4 regions of the Ruegeria sp. BG3 genome follow, and region 4 is predicted to be linked to each of the others. Evidence: riboswitches for the same ligand, from Rfam matches in the RefSeq annotation. Region 4 holds a riboswitch; each other region holds the start of a gene.
What was found. A riboswitch is a leader RNA that binds a small molecule or an ion and turns the genes downstream of it on or off. The one in region 4 is predicted to bind cobalamin.

Region 1: linked by a shared signal. The riboswitch ahead of ACR0AI_RS05720 (DUF1636 domain-containing protein) and the one ahead of ACR0AI_RS17625 (aromatic ring-hydroxylating oxygenase subunit alpha) in region 4 are both predicted to bind cobalamin.
Region 2: linked by a shared signal. The riboswitch ahead of ACR0AI_RS11650 (DUF4198 domain-containing protein) and the one ahead of ACR0AI_RS17625 (aromatic ring-hydroxylating oxygenase subunit alpha) in region 4 are both predicted to bind cobalamin.
Region 3: linked by a shared signal. The riboswitch ahead of nrdH (glutaredoxin-like protein NrdH) and the one ahead of ACR0AI_RS17625 (aromatic ring-hydroxylating oxygenase subunit alpha) in region 4 are both predicted to bind cobalamin.

What each region holds. Positions count from the first base shown of each region.
Region 1 covers NZ_JBQFTE010000002.1:417,157-421,362, reverse strand. Annotated here, with positions in the region: gene cobN (cobaltochelatase subunit CobN) at 1-208, opposite strand, end outside; gene cobW (cobalamin biosynthesis protein CobW) at 214-1,269, opposite strand; gene ACR0AI_RS05720 (DUF1636 domain-containing protein) at 1,266-1,646, opposite strand; cobalamin riboswitch at 1,730-1,933, opposite strand; gene ACR0AI_RS05715 (NAD(P)-dependent oxidoreductase) at 1,960-3,030, shown strand; gene ACR0AI_RS05710 (hypothetical protein) at 3,279-3,440, shown strand; gene ACR0AI_RS05705 (hypothetical protein) at 3,853-4,206, opposite strand, start outside.
Region 2 covers NZ_JBQFTE010000006.1:249,350-253,555, forward strand. Annotated here, with positions in the region: gene fabB (beta-ketoacyl-ACP synthase I) at 1-557, shown strand, start outside; gene ACR0AI_RS11635 (enoyl-ACP reductase FabI) at 563-1,354, shown strand; gene ACR0AI_RS11640 (hypothetical protein) at 1,414-1,593, shown strand; gene ACR0AI_RS11645 (FKBP-type peptidyl-prolyl cis-trans isomerase) at 1,606-2,034, opposite strand; cobalamin riboswitch at 2,284-2,485, shown strand; gene ACR0AI_RS11650 (DUF4198 domain-containing protein) at 2,614-3,399, shown strand; gene cbiM (cobalt transporter CbiM) at 3,406-4,017, shown strand; gene ACR0AI_RS11660 (cobalt ABC transporter permease) at 4,014-4,206, shown strand, end outside.
Region 3 covers NZ_JBQFTE010000007.1:46,897-51,102, reverse strand. Annotated here, with positions in the region: gene ACR0AI_RS12105 (hypothetical protein) at 1-294, opposite strand, end outside; gene ACR0AI_RS12100 (DEAD/DEAH box helicase) at 532-2,409, shown strand; cobalamin riboswitch at 2,498-2,689, shown strand; gene nrdH (glutaredoxin-like protein NrdH) at 2,775-2,996, shown strand; gene nrdI (class Ib ribonucleoside-diphosphate reductase assembly flavoprotein NrdI) at 3,012-3,425, shown strand; gene nrdE (class 1b ribonucleoside-diphosphate reductase subunit alpha) at 3,407-4,206, shown strand, end outside.
Region 4 covers NZ_JBQFTE010000011.1:103,730-107,935, forward strand. Annotated here, with positions in the region: gene ACR0AI_RS17620 (FAD-binding oxidoreductase) at 1-627, opposite strand, end outside; gene ACR0AI_RS17625 (aromatic ring-hydroxylating oxygenase subunit alpha) at 633-1,856, opposite strand; cobalamin riboswitch at 1,969-2,172, opposite strand; gene ACR0AI_RS17630 (GNAT family N-acetyltransferase) at 2,292-2,813, opposite strand; gene ACR0AI_RS17635 (type I glutamate--ammonia ligase) at 2,928-4,206, opposite strand, start outside.

The DNA.
Region 1 (4,206 bases), on a different contig from region 4:
ACAGAGGGTGTTTCAGCGCCGTCAGATTGGCCAGTCGCAGGGTCGGCATCCGCCCCTCTGGCCCGCCACCACGGTGCCAGCCTGCCGCGAAAGCGCCAAGGTCGCTGTCCGAGAAGGACAGCACCACCAAATCCGCCGGGCTCTGGCCCAGATCGGTTGGGGTTTCTGTTTCTTCTAACCCGTGGCTTTCGCGGAAGACGACGTGCATTGGTCTTACTCAGCGGCCTCGGTGACACCAGCGAGGATATCGCGGATTTCTGCTTCTCTGATGTCGTCATGTTCGGCGATCACCACCATACGCGAGCGGCGGTCTTCACCGGGCTCCCACGGACGGTCATACTGGTGACGCACACGAGCACCCACGGCCTGAACCAGCAGGCGCATAGGCTTGCCTTGAACGGCGGCATAGCCTTTTACGCGTAGGATGTTCAGTTCATTGGCCAGACGCTCGATCTTGGCGACCAGATCGGAAGGATCGGACTGTTCCGGCAGATCAACGATGATACTTTCGAAATCGTCGTGCTCGTGATCGTGGTGACCATCGTGATGCGACGGGCGAGCGTCCATGTCATCCTCGGCTGCGGCCTCAAGACCCAGAACGACGCGCACATCCACGGCGCCTTCGGCCACTTCGACAACGGGAAGCGGGCGAGGGGCCTCGGCGGCGATGATCTCTTTCGCTTTGGCCACGCCTTCGGGACCGGCCAGATCAGGCTTGGTCAGCAGGATGATGTCGGCGCAGGAAATCTGATCCTCAAACACCTCGGATAGGGGTGTTTCATGGTCGATCGAGTCGTCGGCCAGGCGCTGAGCGTCCACGGCTTCGACATTCGGAGCAAAGCGCCCATCTGCGACGGCCTCAGCATCGGCCAACGCGATGACGCCATCAACGGTGATTTTTGATCGGATATCGGGCCAGTCGAACGCCTTCAGCAGCGGCTTGGGCAGGGCGAGGCCCGAGGTTTCGATCAGGATGTGATCGGGGCGCGGCTCCAGCGCCATAAGGGCTTCGATGGTCGGGATGAAATCATCGGCCACAGTGCAGCAGATGCAGCCGTTCGCCAGTTCCATGATGTTTTCCGCCGGACAATCCGGGATCGCGCAGGATTTCAGGATATCGCCATCGACGCCGACATCGCCGAACTCATTGACCACCACGGCCAGACGCTTGCCCTGCGGGTTCTGCATCAGGTGCTTCACGAGCGTGGTTTTGCCCGAGCCCAAGAAGCCAGTGATCACGGTGACGGGGAGTTTTTCCAAGTTGCTCATTTCAGGGCTCCAATCGGGGGAATGCGGGCTGCGCAGTTTTTGCGGAAATGTTCGGGGCGTTCGCGCCATTTGACCAAGCCGTCCTCGGTCGCGAGGTACTTGGTGGCGCCGTCAACGATCACGTCGACATGGTCTGTTTCGTTCAGATGTTCATAAACGAAGGTCCAGCGATCCGGGCCGCCGCGCAGCACGATGGAGCAGCCCTCGTTGCAGTTCGACAAGCATTCCACGGCTTTAAGGGTAATCCCTTCCGGCAGGTCCGCCTGCTCAAGCGCCTTGTGCAATAGGGTGCCGGGGCGTTGCGCATCGTCTTCAACGGGCAGCCCGCGACGACAGGTGGTGCAAACCAGCAATTCGACCGGAGCGGTCTCGGTCATGTCTCTCATCCCCCCAAATCCTCATCGTGGGGGACGGGGTTTCATGCGGGTCCCTTGACCCGACACCGGAACACCCCGTCCGGTTTCATCTTCGGGCGCTGGCAGGTCTCCCGGCTTGCGGATGTCAGAGGCGTCCTCTGTCGGATGTCCCGCCTTCCCGGCTTTGCGCCAGTGGCTTGGGCACCCTCTCCGGTCACGGTCGCGGGGGCGGCTGCGTTTGGCGGAAAACCCGTTGACGCATTCCCTTTTCATCTGTTCTCACAGACACCAACACGAGGCTCATGCGGCACGCACCCGCAGCTTGTCAAGCGCGATGCAGCCCAGACCGCTGCGGCACGTTGAAAAGCGACCTGCCAGCGTCGCTAGGCGGCATGAACATGGCGCTGATGCATGGTCGCATGGCCTCAAATCGCAAACGGAGGCGAAATCCATGAAAGTAGGTTTTATCGGGCTTGGGAATGTGGGTGGCAAGCTGTCGGGGTCATTGCTGCGCAATGGAATCGATCTGACAGTTCATGACCTGAGTTCCGATCTGGTCGAGGCCTTTGTCGCGCAAGGCGCCAAAGCGGCTGAAAACCCGGCCCAGATGATGCGCGATTGCGATGCCGTGATCACCTGCCTACCGTCGCCTGCGGCCTCGGACGCGGTGATGCAAGAGATGCTGCCTGAGGTTGGCCCCGGTAAGATCTGGATGGAGATGTCCACCACCGACGAGGCTGAGGTCAAGCGGTTGGGGGCATTGGTTCTGGAGCGCGGAGGGGCCGCCGTCGATTGCCCTGTCTCGGGTGGCTGCCACCGCGCGGCGACCGGCAATATCTCGATCTTCGCTGGCTGCGATCGCGACACCTTCGAACGCATTCTGCCCTTCCTTACGACCATGGGGCGGCGCGTTCTGCACACCGGAAAGCTCGGCTCAGCCTCGGTTCTTAAGGTGCTGACCAACTATCTGGCCACAGCCAACCTGATCACTTGTGCTGAAGCGTTGGTTACCGCCAAGGCCGCCGGGATGGATTTGAACACCACCTATGAGGCCATTAAGATTTCGTCAGGAACCTCGTTCGTGCACGAAACCGAAAGCCAGGTGATCCTGAACGGCTCGCGCGATATTTCGTTTACGATGGATTTGGTGAAAAAGGATATCGGCCTGTTTCAGGACGTCGCCGACCGCGCCGGTGTTCCGCTGGAAATCAATCCGGTAATGATCAAGATTTTTGAAGACGGCATCGCCCGGTTTGGCGAGCGTGAGCTTTCGCCAAACATCATCAAACGCCTGGAAGAGGCCACGGGTTTGGACATCCGCGCACCGGGTTTTCCTACGGAAATGCAAGACGATGAGCCGGAAGAACCAGGGTACGAGGTTGTGCCTCAGGGGCGTTCCTCCTGAAAACTGATTTCCGGAGATGGTATTAAGAGGAAGGGGATGTGGAGGCGAGTACCGGAATCGAACCGGTGTACACAGATTTGCAATTTGCCGGATCTAACTGTTCACGGATCAAGGTCCGGATTTCTTCACGATAAATAGCTTCTACGTCCATAGTCTAACTCCTTATAGATAAACAACTATATCGGATTTTTCATTATTATAGTGTGAAAAGTTCTCATAACTTGTGGGTACCAAGTTAGGAGAATGAAATGGCCAGAGGATTAGATTCCACGGACCGTGTGACGGTTCCAATGAAGCCGGAAACTGAGCGTCAGATCGACACCGTTGCAAAGAGCAAGGGCGTGTCGCTGGCAACGATCAGTCGCTGGGCGATTGAGAAGTATCTCAAAGATGCGGAGAACGCCGCATGACGCCCGGTCGGATGAATTCGGATCAGCTATACCGCCCTAATGGAAGAACGCGAACTGACACTACTTGACAACGCGCTAAAGGATTGGGAACCGCAAAAATGAAAAGATGGTGGTTCGGTTCCATTTCATCATCCAGTGAAAGCACTCAGAGGAAGACTTTGTGGGGTTCTCCGGCCGTATTGGCACCATTGTTTTAAAGCCAAAGCAAAGAATACCGAGCAGAGGCCAATCTCAAGCAGTCTATGAACAGCGCGAGGGCAGTGAGTCTGGATACTAGGTAGGTATTGCCAGTACTCGCAGCGCAATGCTCCACTGACGGAAGCACTGCGCAGAGTCCGTTTTTTCAAAAACAGCTATCTGGACGTTCGTGATAGTCGGCGATGTCGCATTGCCTTACTCGACTTGATTGGGTTCAATCTCGAACTTCTAACTCCTTTATTTCTTTGCCGATCATACAACTCAGAACTTGGCGTGCGGGATCATAAATCGCGATAAGCTCTTTCTTGCTCTCTGCGAAGTCAAACCAACCTAGAGGTTGTCGGGTTTTTCCTCGGCGTTTCGAAGAATACTCTCCTAACAATACCGAACCGACGAATCGGCCGTTAATTGTAACGTCGTATGTGTCCTTTGGCTTCTCTTGAGTGTCTGTCACTGAAGCTGTAAGAGCATTCTCTGCATCCGTTTTTTCATAGCTACCAGATGCTGTGACACGATCATTTTCCTTGCTAACTGCAAGCGAGACGCCACCATCTATCCAAACGCGGCC
Region 2 (4,206 bases), on a different contig from region 4:
GCGACGGCTTCGTGATTTCGGGTGGCGGCGGCATTGTCGTGCTTGAGGATCTGGACCATGCGCTGGCGCGCGGTGCCAAGATCTACGCCGAGGTGACCGGCTATGCTGCGACCTCGGACGGTCATGACATGGTGGCGCCGTCCGGCGAAGGCGGTGAGCGCGCGATGCGTCTGGCTCTGTCGACCCTGCCAGAAGGCCGCAAGGTTGGTTACATCAACGCGCACGGCACCTCGACCCCGGTCGGAGATGTGGGCGAAGTTGAAGCCGTGCGTCGCATCTTCGGCGAAGGTCAGGTGCCCCCGATCTCATCCACCAAGTCGATGACCGGGCACGCACAGGGCGCGGCTGGCGCGCTCGAGGCGATCTTCTGCCTGCTCATGCTGGACAATGATTTCATAACACCGTCGATCAATGTCGACACACTAGCCGAAGGCATCCAGCCCGGTGAAATTGCAACTCAAGTGGTTGAAAATGCAGGTTTGGATTCGGTCATGACCAACAGCTTCGGCTTTGGTGGCACGAACGGATCCATGATCCTGTCAAAGTATAACGGGTGAACGAGATGTCGGAAGTTCTAAAAGGGAAACGCGGCCTGATCATGGGTGTCGCCAATGACCGGTCGATTGCCTGGGGTATCTCGAAAGCGATGCACGAAGCAGGGGCTGAGCTGGCTTTCACCTATCAGGGCGATGCGTTCGGGAAACGTCTGCAGCCGTTGGCGGAAAGCCTCGGCAGCGACTTCATGGTGGATGCGGATGTCACCGATGACGCCTCGCTGGACCGCGCCTTTGGCGAGTTGGGTGAACGCTGGCCAACCATCGACTTTGTTGTCCATGCAATCGCCTATTCGGACAAGAACGAGCTGACGGGTCGGTTCCTGAACACCACACGAGCCAATTTCAAGCACTCGATGGATGTGTCGGCCTACTCGTTCATCGAGGTCGCCCGCCGTGCCTATCCGCTGATGAAGGACAATGGTGGCTCGCTGCTGACGCTGACCTACCAAGGCTCGAATCGTGTAGTTCCGAATTACAACGTTATGGGCGTTGCCAAAGCCGCTCTGGAATCGGCGACACGCTATCTGGCCAACGACCTCGGCCCCGAAGGCATCCGTGTGAACGCAATCTCGCCCGGTCCGATGAAGACCCTGGCCGGGGCTGCAATCGGCGGTGCGCGCAAGACCTACAAGTTCTGCGACCAGAATGCGCCGATGCGCTCGAACGCTACGCTTGAGGCCGTTGGCGGCACAGCGGTTTACCTGACCTCGGACGCCGGGGCATGCACCTCGGGCGAGATCATCCGCGTGGATGGCGGTTTCCACGTGCTTGGAATGCCACAGCCGGATTTCATGTGACCATATCTTTCCCTGACGCCGCCAAGATTTGACCATCTTTCGGCGTCAGGGATATGGGCATGAGCAAAACTGACCAGATCCTTGCCAGCAATACGCGCGGCACCCAGACCAAACGGAAAACGGGATTTCTAAGCCCCCGCGCCCGTGTTCTGCTTTTGACGCTCACCACATTGCTGGTGTTGTTCGTGTTCTTCACGCAACCGCAGGTCCGTGCAGCGCTTGACGGGCTTTGGGGCTAAAACCCCAAGCCTTCAGTTCACCGAGACAACCTCAATATCGAAAATCAGGTCCTGACCAGCCAGCGGGTGATTGGCGTCTAGCGTCACCGTGGCCTCGTTCGCCTCGACAACCGTTACCGGCAGCGCCTGACCGTCCGGGGTCTGCATCTGCAACTGGGTTCCCGGCTCTAGTGGGATGTCATCCGGAATACCCTCACGCGGGATGTCCTGCCGCATCGCCGGGTTGATCGGACCATAGGCGTCGACACAGGCAATCTCGACCCGCTTCTTGTCGCCAACCGCCAATCCTGGCATCGCGCTGTCCAGGCCGGGTATGATCTGGCCCGAACCGACAACAAACTCTAACGGATCGCGCCCGTCTGAGCTGTCAAAGACGGTCTCGTCCAACAGCGTGCCGGTATAGTGGATGCGAACTGTGTCGCCTTGTTTGATCTCAGACATTGGGCCTCCGGGGCTTGTGGGAAATTAGGCGCCGAACACAAGCGCGCCACGCCGGAGTCTGACGCAGTGCAGGATGCATGCATCTGATTCTGATGTCCAGATTACGGTGCAGGCGTGCGCGTCCTCTGGTCGTCGCTTACACGCGCGCCTTCAATACCGAGCGGGCAGAACAGGAACATCCGATCCTATCGACAAGATGTTATCGCTACAGTCTTAAATAGAGATTGACCGGTGATGGGAATCTCTGCCATCAGCGTCTTCATGTCCGGTTCCGGGTTCGCCCGGAGAAAAGGGAATGCGGTGCGGGGAATTCTGATCCACCCAATGCCGCAACTGCCCCCGCAACTGTAGGCGGTGAGCAGGGCTGACACGCCACTGGGTTCCACCCGGGAAGGCCAGCCCGATGCTTTGACCCGCAAGTCAGGAGACCTGCCGGATATGCACCCTCGGAAGGGGTGTGTCACCGATGCCGGGGTGTGCATTGGGCCGATGCCCTTATTTCGGGTACATGGTCTCGTTCGCCCCGATATCAAGCAAGAAACGTGCCGGGGTTGGCACGAAGGACTAAGGAAAGACCTTGTGAAGAAACTATTTTGCACGGCTGCGGCTGCGCTGGCGATTCCAGCGATGGCGCACGCACATTTTCTGCTGGAATACACCACCGACACACTGATCGAGGCGCCGGGCGACGTGCCGGTCAAGCTGATCTTCTGGCACCCGTTTGAAAACGGCCATGTCATGGATCTGGAAAAGCCGCAGGAATTCTACGTGATCCACAATGGCGAAAAGACCGACCTGCTGGACACGCTGGAGCCCATCCGGTTTTCGAGCCCCGAAAACGAAGGCGCGGCCTTTCAGGGATCTGTTCCGGTCAAGCGTTCGGGCGACTACGTGATGGTCACGGTGCCTCAGCCCTATTACGAAGAGGCCGAGGATATCTATATCCAACAGATCACGAAGGCGTTCCTGAACCGCAACGAACTGCCGACCGACTGGATGAACCCCGCGGGTCTGGCGACCGAGATCGTGCCTCTGCACAAGCCCTACAACATCATCGCTGGCTCGACCTTCACCGGTCAGGTTCTGGCAAATGGCGAACCGGTTGCCGGCGCTGAGATCGAGATCGAATACATGGCCGCCAAGCCCAGTTTTGACAACCAAGCCTCGTCCGAGCCTACCGTTTCGCCGATGCCGGGTGGTGCTGTTGTCGCAATTTCTGACGCCAATGGCTATTTTTCCTTCGGTGTGCCGAAAGCTGGTTACTGGGGCTTTGCCGCCCTCGGTGCTGGTCCTGAAACCGAACATGAAGGCAAAGAGCTGAGCCAGGACGCGGTGATTTGGATCCGCGCCTGGGACATGGAGTAACCCCCGATGCACATCGTCGACGGAGCCCTGTCCAACCCGGTCGTCATCGGCGGAGCCGTTGCCGCCGCTGGTGGGGTCGCAATGGGCCTCAGGTCGCTGGATCTGGACCGCATCCCCACAGCAGGGGTGCTGGCGGCCAGTTTCTTCGTGGCCTCGCTGATCCATGTTCCGATCGGGCCGTCGTCGGTGCATCTGATCCTCAACGGTCTGGCCGGGCTGCTGCTCGGCTGGGCCGCCTTCCCGGCCCTGTTTGTGGGCCTGCTCCTGCAAGCCGTTTTCTTCGGCTTCGGCGGGCTGACGGTACTGGGGATCAACACGCTCAACATCGCCTTTCCGGCCGTACTGGCGGGGCTGCTGTTCCGACCCCTGATCGGTCGCGGCTCACCTGTTCATGGCGCGATCTGGGGCGGCATAGGCGGCGCCTTTGCCATTGCGGCCACGACCGTCATGGTGGGCATCTCACTGGCCCTGTCAGGGGACGAATTCCTCCCCGCTGCCAAGCTGGTCTTCTTTGCGCATATCCCCGTGATGATCATCGAGGCCGTTCTGACCGGATTTGCCGTTCTACTGGCACGAAAAGTCAAACCTGAACTGTTCCTGACAAGGCCCGCCACATGAGAAAGATTGCCCTCATCCTGGCCCTATGCGCGGCCCCTCTGCCCGCGTTGGCCCACAAGGTGATTGCCGGTGTTTTTGCATCCAGCGATGCGATCGAAGGGGAAATCGGCTTCTCCAACGGCACCATGGCGACCGATACCGAGGTTGTCGTGACCGATCCAAACGGGGTCGAGCTGGGCCGGGCCACGA
Region 3 (4,206 bases), on a different contig from region 4:
GCCATCCTGGCTGATGGAACCCGTGGCCTCGTACATCGTCCAGTCATCCATGGCATTGCGTCGCCACATACTCGGACCCCAGAACGCATTGTCGTTCTGAACCTGAATTTCGAGCACCCATTCCGACTGGTTAAATCGCGGAGCATCGCCGGTAGCCGAATTCGACGGCGAAACCGTAGTCTGGCTGGCCGTCCAAATACCGCGCAGATCAGGCGTGGTTTCGGCGGCAGCGGCAGTGCCAAGGGCTAGGCTCGTGGCCAGAGCGGCTGCTCCGGCAGTCATAAATCTGGTCATGATCTCATTCTCCCTGAAAGTGGGGCCATCTCTGGCTGTGTTCAACAGATTGGGAGGAGGGCGACCGGTTACAACTTTCCTGAAGGAACCTTCATCAAGCGTTCATGCTGTGTTTGATCGTGCAGCCCGCTTTCCGCACTATACATTCGGCGCCTCACTCGGTAAGGAGAGCCCTTCGACGATCATCCGCGTACAAGACGCTCTGAGGGTGACCGCAGCATCCCAAAGAGCCGAGCCATGAAACAAACACTTCAAGACGCCCTTGATCGCAAAGGGTATGACACGCTGACCCCTGTCCAAACCGCCGTATCCGCGCCCGACTTGGAAGGGCGCGACATGTTGGTTTCGGCGCAGACCGGATCGGGGAAAACCATTGGCTTCGGCCTCGCCATCGCTCCGACCGTTCTGGGCGACGTGGATGTATTCGATGCGGCTGGCGCGCCTTTGGCGCTGGTCATCGCGCCGACGCGCGAATTGGCGATGCAGGTCAAACGCGAACTGGCGTGGCTCTATGCGGATGCAGGGGCGTTCATCGCGTCCTGTGTCGGCGGCATGGATATGCGCGACGAGCGGCGAGCGCTGGCCCGTGGCGCGCATATCGTGGTCGCAACCCCAGGCCGCCTGCGCGACCATATCATGCGTGAGTCGATTGACCTGACCGCCGTGCGCGCCGTGGTTCTGGATGAAGCCGACGAAATGCTCGACCTGGGCTTCCGCGAAGATCTTGAGTTCATTCTGGAACAGACCCCGTCTGAGCGTCAGACCCTGCTGTTTTCCGCTACGGTTCCTCGCGCCATCGCCTCCCTCGCCGCCCGCTACCAGCGCGATGCCGAGCGTGTCAGCACCGTCAGCGAGCGCACGCAACATGCCGATATCGAATACCGCGCGATGAATGTGGCCCCGCGCGATGGTGAGAACGCAATCATCAACGTGCTGCGCTTCTACGAGGCCCCCAACGCCATCATCTTCTGCAACACCCGCGCCATGGTCAGCCGCCTGACGGCGCGACTGTCGAATCGTGGATTCTCGGTCGTGGCCCTGTCCGGAGAGCTGACGCAGAGCGAACGTTCGAACGCGCTGCAAGCCATGCGCGACGGACGCGCCCGCGTCTGTGTGGCGACCGATGTGGCGGCGCGCGGCATCGACCTGCCGAACCTTGATCTGGTGATCCATGCGGAACTGCCGAACAGCCATGAAACGCTGCTGCACCGCTCGGGGCGAACCGGACGCGCCGGGCGGAAAGGCGTCAGCGCGCTGATCGTGCCGCCCGCATCGTTCAAAAAGGCGCAACGCCTGCTGAAATTCGCCAAGCTGACAGCCGATTGGGGGTCTGCGCCCTCGGCCGATGAGGTTCAGGCGCAGGACATGCAGCGGATGTTCAGCTCGGATGACTGGACCGTGGAAGTAACCGAGGGCGAAACTGCTCTGGTCGACGATCTGGTCTCGCGCTTTTCACCGCAGCAGCTGGCGGCGGCTTACCTGCGTCAATACGGGCGCAAGCACTCCGCCCCCGAGGAGTTGAGCGACACGCCGGATACAGCACCAAAGCCGAACGTGCCCTTTGGACCAAGCGTGTGGTTTTCGCTGTCGGAGGGACACAACGAAAACGCCTCGCCGCGCTATCTGCTGCCCATGTTGTGCAAGGCGGGCAAGATCACCAAAGACGATATCGGCGCGATCCGCATTGCCGACACTGAAAGCTATATCGAGATTCGCGAAAGCAGTGTCGAAGGTTTCCTGAAGGCCATCGGCCCCGAGATGACCGTCGAAGGCACCAAGACCCTTGTGCAACTGGACGCGCCACCCGCCCTTGCCGGTGGTGGCCGCAAAGGTCCCAAGCGCGACTTCAAAGGCAAGAAGCGCCCCGAACGTGCTGAACGCCCGGCCCGCGCGGCTGAGCCACAGCCCGCAAAACCGCGCCGGAAATCGGCCGAGAAACCCAAACCCGAAACGCGGCCCAAACGGGATGAGGCCCCCTCGGGCGATCAGCACAAGAAACCTGCGCGCCGTCCGAAGGGCCCGCCTCCGCCCAAAGGTAAGCCAAGCAGCAAGAAAAACCGCGCACGTGCGGCTGCGATGAAGGGTGGCAACGCGATGCCCAAGCGGAAAAAGTAAACCGCCTTAGCGCACGCGGCAGGTTGTGCAAGCGAAGAAATTTATTTTCTTCGCCACACCATATATTGACAACTTGCCGCCACCGACCCCAATATGGTGTTGCTTCGGTTCTTTCGATTCCTGTTGAAAGCTAAGAGGGAAACCGGTGAAAAACCGGCGCTGCCCCCGCAACTGTAAGCGGATAGTTTGGCTGAATACGCCACTGAAAGCAAGCTTTTGGGAAGGCCAGTCCGAACATCAATCCGCGAGCCAGGAGACCTGCCGTAAGCAAAGAAAGAGAACCGCGAACGGAGGGTTCGGGGGCGTGTTCAGGGTTCATTTTGCCCGCAGCGTCCTCGGCATTCATTAAAAGGACAGAGGACGACATGAGCATTACCGTATATTCCAAACCCGCATGCGTACAATGCACCGCCACCACCCGAGCGCTGGATGCAAAAGGCATCACCTATGACGTCATCGACCTGACCCAGGACGACAGCGCCATGACCCATGTGACCGAGCTGGGTTATCGTCAGGCTCCTGTCGTTGTGGCGGGCAGTGATCACTGGTCGGGTTTCCGCCCGGACATGATCGCCCAACTGGCCTGACCCATGGCCGCGCCGATTCCGGCGCTGGTCTATTTCTCATCGAAATCCGGAAACACCCACCGCTTTGTCTCGCGGCTGGGCCTGACCTCTTTCCGCATTCCGAACGGGATGGACCCGCTGCCTGACCCCGGACACCCCTATGTGCTGATCAGCCCTACCTATGCCGATGGCGAAGGGCGCGGGGCGGTTCCGAAACAGGTGATCCGGTTTCTGAACGACCCGGACAGACGCACCGGGATCGTTGGGGTGATCGGCACAGGCAACCGCAATTTCGGTGCGACCTACGCTTTGGCCGGTCGCATCATCGCCCAGAAATGCAACGTGCCGCTGCTCTACACATTCGAGCTGGCCGGAACAGAGACCGACATCGCCCGCGTCCGCGCCGGGCTGGAAAAACTAGGGAGACATCTATGCTCGACAGCAGCGTAAACGAGCAGGACTATCACGCGTTGAACGCGATGCTGAACCTCTACGATGGTGAGGGGAAGATCCGGTTCGATGCCGACCGTATGGCCGCGCGGCAGTATTTCCTGCAGCATGTAAATCAGAACACCGTGTTCTTCCACTCGCTGGATGAAAAGCTCGGGTATCTGGTGTCTGAGGGCTACTATGAAGAGGCCGTTCTGGACCAGTATTCCAAGAACTTCATGCGGAAGATCTGGGATGCGGCCTATGCCAAGAAGTTCCGGTTCCCGACCTTTCTGGGCGCGTTCAAATATTACACCTCATATACGCTGAAAACCCGTGACGGGCAGCGGTTCCTGGAACGCTATGAGGACCGCGTCGTCATGACCGCGCTGGCGCTGGCGCGCGGCGATGAGGCGCTGGCCCTATCCTTCATGGAAGAAATCCTCGACGGTCGTTTCCAACCCGCCACGCCCACCTTCCTGAACGCGGGCAAAGCCTCACGCGGGGAGTTGATCTCATGCTTCCTGCTGCGGCTTGAGGACAACATGGAGAGCATCGGTCGCGGCATCAACTCGGCCCTGCAACTGTCCAAACGCGGCGGAGGTGTGGCGCTGCTGCTGACCAACGTCCGCGAGCACGGCGCGCCGATTAAGGGCATCGAGAACCAATCCTCGGGCGTGATCCCGGTGATGAAACTGCTGGAGGACAGCTTCTCCTACGCCAACCAGCTGGGTGCGCGGCAAGGCGCGGGTGCAGTGTATCTGAACGCGCACCACCCAGACATCATGCGCTTCCTCGATAC
Region 4 (4,206 bases):
GCCCAGCATAAGCTGGTTGAACTGACCCTGGTAGCCGGTCCAGGGGCTGTAGCGGTCAGCTTCCTCCACAACAAACTTCAAATCCAAACCCGGCGTCCGGCTTGCCATCTGCTCCAACCGTTGGCGGAAGATGATCTCGGACGGACGTTTGGCGCAGTTGATGAACACGACATCCAAATCGCGGCCTTCGTCCCACATACAGGTCGTCATGGACATCATCGGCGTGATGCCCGAGCCCGCCGAGATGAACAGATATTTGGGGGCGGCGCTTTCCGCATTGGTGAACAGACCTGCCGGGCCAATCGCTCGCATCCGCATACCCGGCTGCAGGTTGTCCAGCATCCAACGCGTGCCGATGCTGTCGGGCTGCGCCTTGGCCGTGATTGTGATGGACCGAGGGCGCGACGGGGAGGACGAGATCGTATAGGTCCGATGCACAACGCCCCCCGGCTGCCCCGGTGCCGGAATTTCCAGCGTCAGGAATTGACCGGGATGATAGGCGAACAAGGCCCCAGAAGGGGCGCGGAACGTAAAGCTGGCGGTGTTTGGCGTCTCGGGCACGACCGAGACGCATTCCAGCGTCTCGTCATCCTGCCAGACCGAGGCAACAGCGTTCAGGTCTTTCATCTCCGTCACTCCGCCGCCATCATGTCAGGTGCCAGGTGGCGCGCCAGGGTGCTGCAATACCAATCGGTGAATTGCAGAACACCGGATTCCTGGATCCCTGAATACGGTCCCGGCACATAGGCCGGGCTGTTGATGCCCATCTGGTTGTCTTCCACCACACGGCGATCTTCGTCATTGGTGGCCATCCAGACCTCGGTCAGGCGCTTGACGTCGTAGTCGACCCCTTCGACCGCGTCCTTGTTGACCAGCCATTTCGTGGTGACTTCGGTCTCGGTCGGGCTGACCGGCGTGATCCGGAAGACAATCGAGTGATCGGCTAGGAAGTGGTTCCACGTGCTGGGATAGTGGAACTTCAACAACGTCCCCGCATCCGCAAAGGGCGAACGGCCCAAAAAGCGGCGCACCGCGGATTTGCCGTCCAGAGTATAGCTTTCCGCCCCTTCCTTCAGCGGCATGCGCGCCAGACGGTATTGCCCGTCATCATGCAGATAGAACTGAGACGGCATGCCTGCGGCCTCACACCGGTCGAAGTGAGTTTGCATGAAGGCCGGGGTTTCACCCCCTTCGATACCGGTCACCGAAGGATCATCAGGGAAGGTCCGGCACAGCGAAGGGTGGTTGCCACCGCAGTGATAGCACTCACGGTTGTTTTCCCAAACCAGCTTCCAATTGCCGTTCTCGATGATCGTGCTTTCAAAAGCGACTTTGGCGTTGCTCAGATCATGCGGTTCCAAATAGGGGCGCGCCTTGTTGGCGAAGGTGTCGAAATCAGGCGCTTCATCTGCAAGACAGATATAGACCAGCCCAGCCAATTCCCGGCAGTGAACGGTTTTCAGCCCGTGTTGTTTGGGGTCGAAATCCGGCCCCATATCACGGGCCCACAGCAATGAGCCATCAAGCTCATAGGTCCACTGGTGGTAGGGGCAGACCAGTTTGGGCGAGTTCCCCTTAGCCGCTTTGCAGATGATCGACCCGCGATGGCGGCAGGTGTTGTGGAAAGCCCGGATCTGATTGTCAGCACCGCGCACGATGATCACGCGATATGCGCCCACAGTGTAGGTCACATAGTCGCCAGTCTTAACCAGCTCACATGCCGGAATGGCAAATAGCCAATCTCGGTAGTGGATGGCCTCAAGATCGGCCTCAAAGACATCTGGATCGGTATAGAACGCCTGCTCAAGGGCATAGGCCGGGTTTCGACGCGCCAACAGGCTTTGAACGTTGCTCACTTCTGGCTCTCCTGCCGCGCCCCGCGGCTTAGCTTGGGCAGATGACACCAGAGGCCAGTCCGGAGCCGTGCGAGGATCACGTCCGAAACTTGTGCCCCCACCGCCACCCGCAGTTTGACATATATGCAAGGCTGGTTTCCGGACTTGAAAGGGGCTTGCGCCCGGTTTCGACACCTTCCCGGGATCCTCGTCCCAGTGGTCACCTGTCGAACCTGACCTTCCTTACCGTTGCGGGGGCAGCGCCGGAATTGCACCGGCTTCCCAATTCTCTGCCATCTGAGAATCAGACAGCAGCACCTCACATGCGCAACCTACTCGGAGAAGGACTCGTGGCTGAAAGCCTTGCGACATTTCCAGAAACAAAACAGACATGGTCTGCAAAAATGGAAACCTGAAACAGGGCTGCGTTTTGAGACAAGAACAAAAAAACGGAATTCACCCGTGCTGCGATGTGTCCCACAAATGCGAGTGCATAAAGGGCGCAATCGCAAGTGTCTTGCCCCCCAGCTTTTCAACATATCCTGCGGTAAGCTCTAGCGCCATCCATGCCTCGGGGATCGTCAGAAGGTCCGGATATGGCGTCTCTTTGTCGGTAGGGACAAACCCAAATCGGGGATAGAAAGTCGGAACGCCAAACACGAAGACAGCGTCTGTTCCAATGGATCTCAAGTGGTTGATGCTCGTCTCCATCATCTCTCTGCCAACACCGAGACCTTGATGCTCGGGCGAGACACCGCAGGGCGCCAGAAGACAGCATTTAACGTCCGGGTGATCCTGGAAGACAAACGGGGTGAACATGACATTGCCCGCGATCTGCCCCTCACGCCTTACGCTGATTGAAATCGTTTCCGGATACTCAAGGAGATCTTCGGCGAGTTGAGCGATTTCGTCACCTTCTGCTTCGCCAAAAGCCAGCCTATGCACATTCAAGATGGCATCGGTTTCTGAACGGTCCATGATCCATCCCTATCCTGAGCTAAACAGCCTGCGCCGCGTCATACGGCGCGAAACTACCCGACCGACGCCCCAGATGTCGCATTTGGCGAGCTTCGGCAAGACCAGCCGCTCAGGTCAATATGTTTCTTCGTACAATCGGCAGCGTGCGTCTGTGTCCAGATGTTCGGTTGTCGCGATCTCGGATTGCTTGTGCGCTTGATACACCTCAGCGAAGCCTTTGGGGAACCAACCGGTGACAACCGGGTTGGAAACGAACCGGTCTAGCGCGTCTTCCAAGGTCTGAGGCAAGCGCACCAGCCCCCTTTGGTTCAGTTCTGCGACGTCCAACAGCGAAAGATCTTCCTCGGTTGGAATGGGCGCGGGTAGCCCCTCTTCGATCCCCTGCGCCCCAGCCATGACAACCGCCGCAAGCGCCAGATGAGGCGAAGCTGCAGCATCCGCCGCACGGTATTCGATGTTGAACTGCCCCGTGATCGAGGCCGGGTCTTTTGCGGTTACCGGACAAATCCGCAAGGAAGCCTCGCGGTCGCGGAAACCCAGATTGTTGAAAGCCGCAGACCAACGATGGGGTGTCAGGCGTTCATACGAGATCACCGAAGGCGCAGTCAGGGCCAAGATCGCATCAAGATATTTCAGAACTCCGGCGGCGAAAGCGCTCGTCAGGTCCGACATGCCGCACGGCCCGTCTTCGGCGTAGGTCAGCGGCGCGCGCTGATCATCCACAAAGCTCATGTGGATATGGACCCCATTCCCAACGCTCGCGACATCGCGAATAGGGGTATAGGTGGCCCGCTCGCCATAGGCCTGCGCAGTCGCATAGGTCAGTTCGCGTACCATGATGGCCGCGTCCGCCGCGCGAACACCCAGCTCGGGGCCGATGACGACCTCATATTGGTTTGGCCCATATTCCTTCATGATCGAATCCGGCTTCAGACCGACCTGAGAAATCGCGTTGATCAAGGTCTCGCACAGATCACGCTGCAGGCCAAAGCCCCGATGGCCATAGGCTTCGTTGGCCTGACTTGGCGGATCTTTCAGCTGGAACTCATGCTCGAATGCAGCCAGCAAATTTGCTCCTGAGACCTTGTACAGCCGCTCCAGCGCCGCCCTCAACAAACTGCGCGTGCAGAAGTCCCAAGGGTCTCCGTCCAGAGTGACGATATCGCCCATAAGGAAGTGCAGGCCGGAGTCTTCGCCGAACTCGACCTTTGCCTCGGCCGTGGCGTCCGGGATCAGAAGAAGATCACCCAGCGCGCCAAACGGGCTTTCGGCAATTCCGTCAAAGCAGTTGATCTGAACATTCGTGGGTGTCCACCCGACCCCACGCTGCAACCGCTTGTTCAGTTGATCCGCCGGAAACGCCTTGCCCCGCAATTTCCCGGCAAGGTCAGAG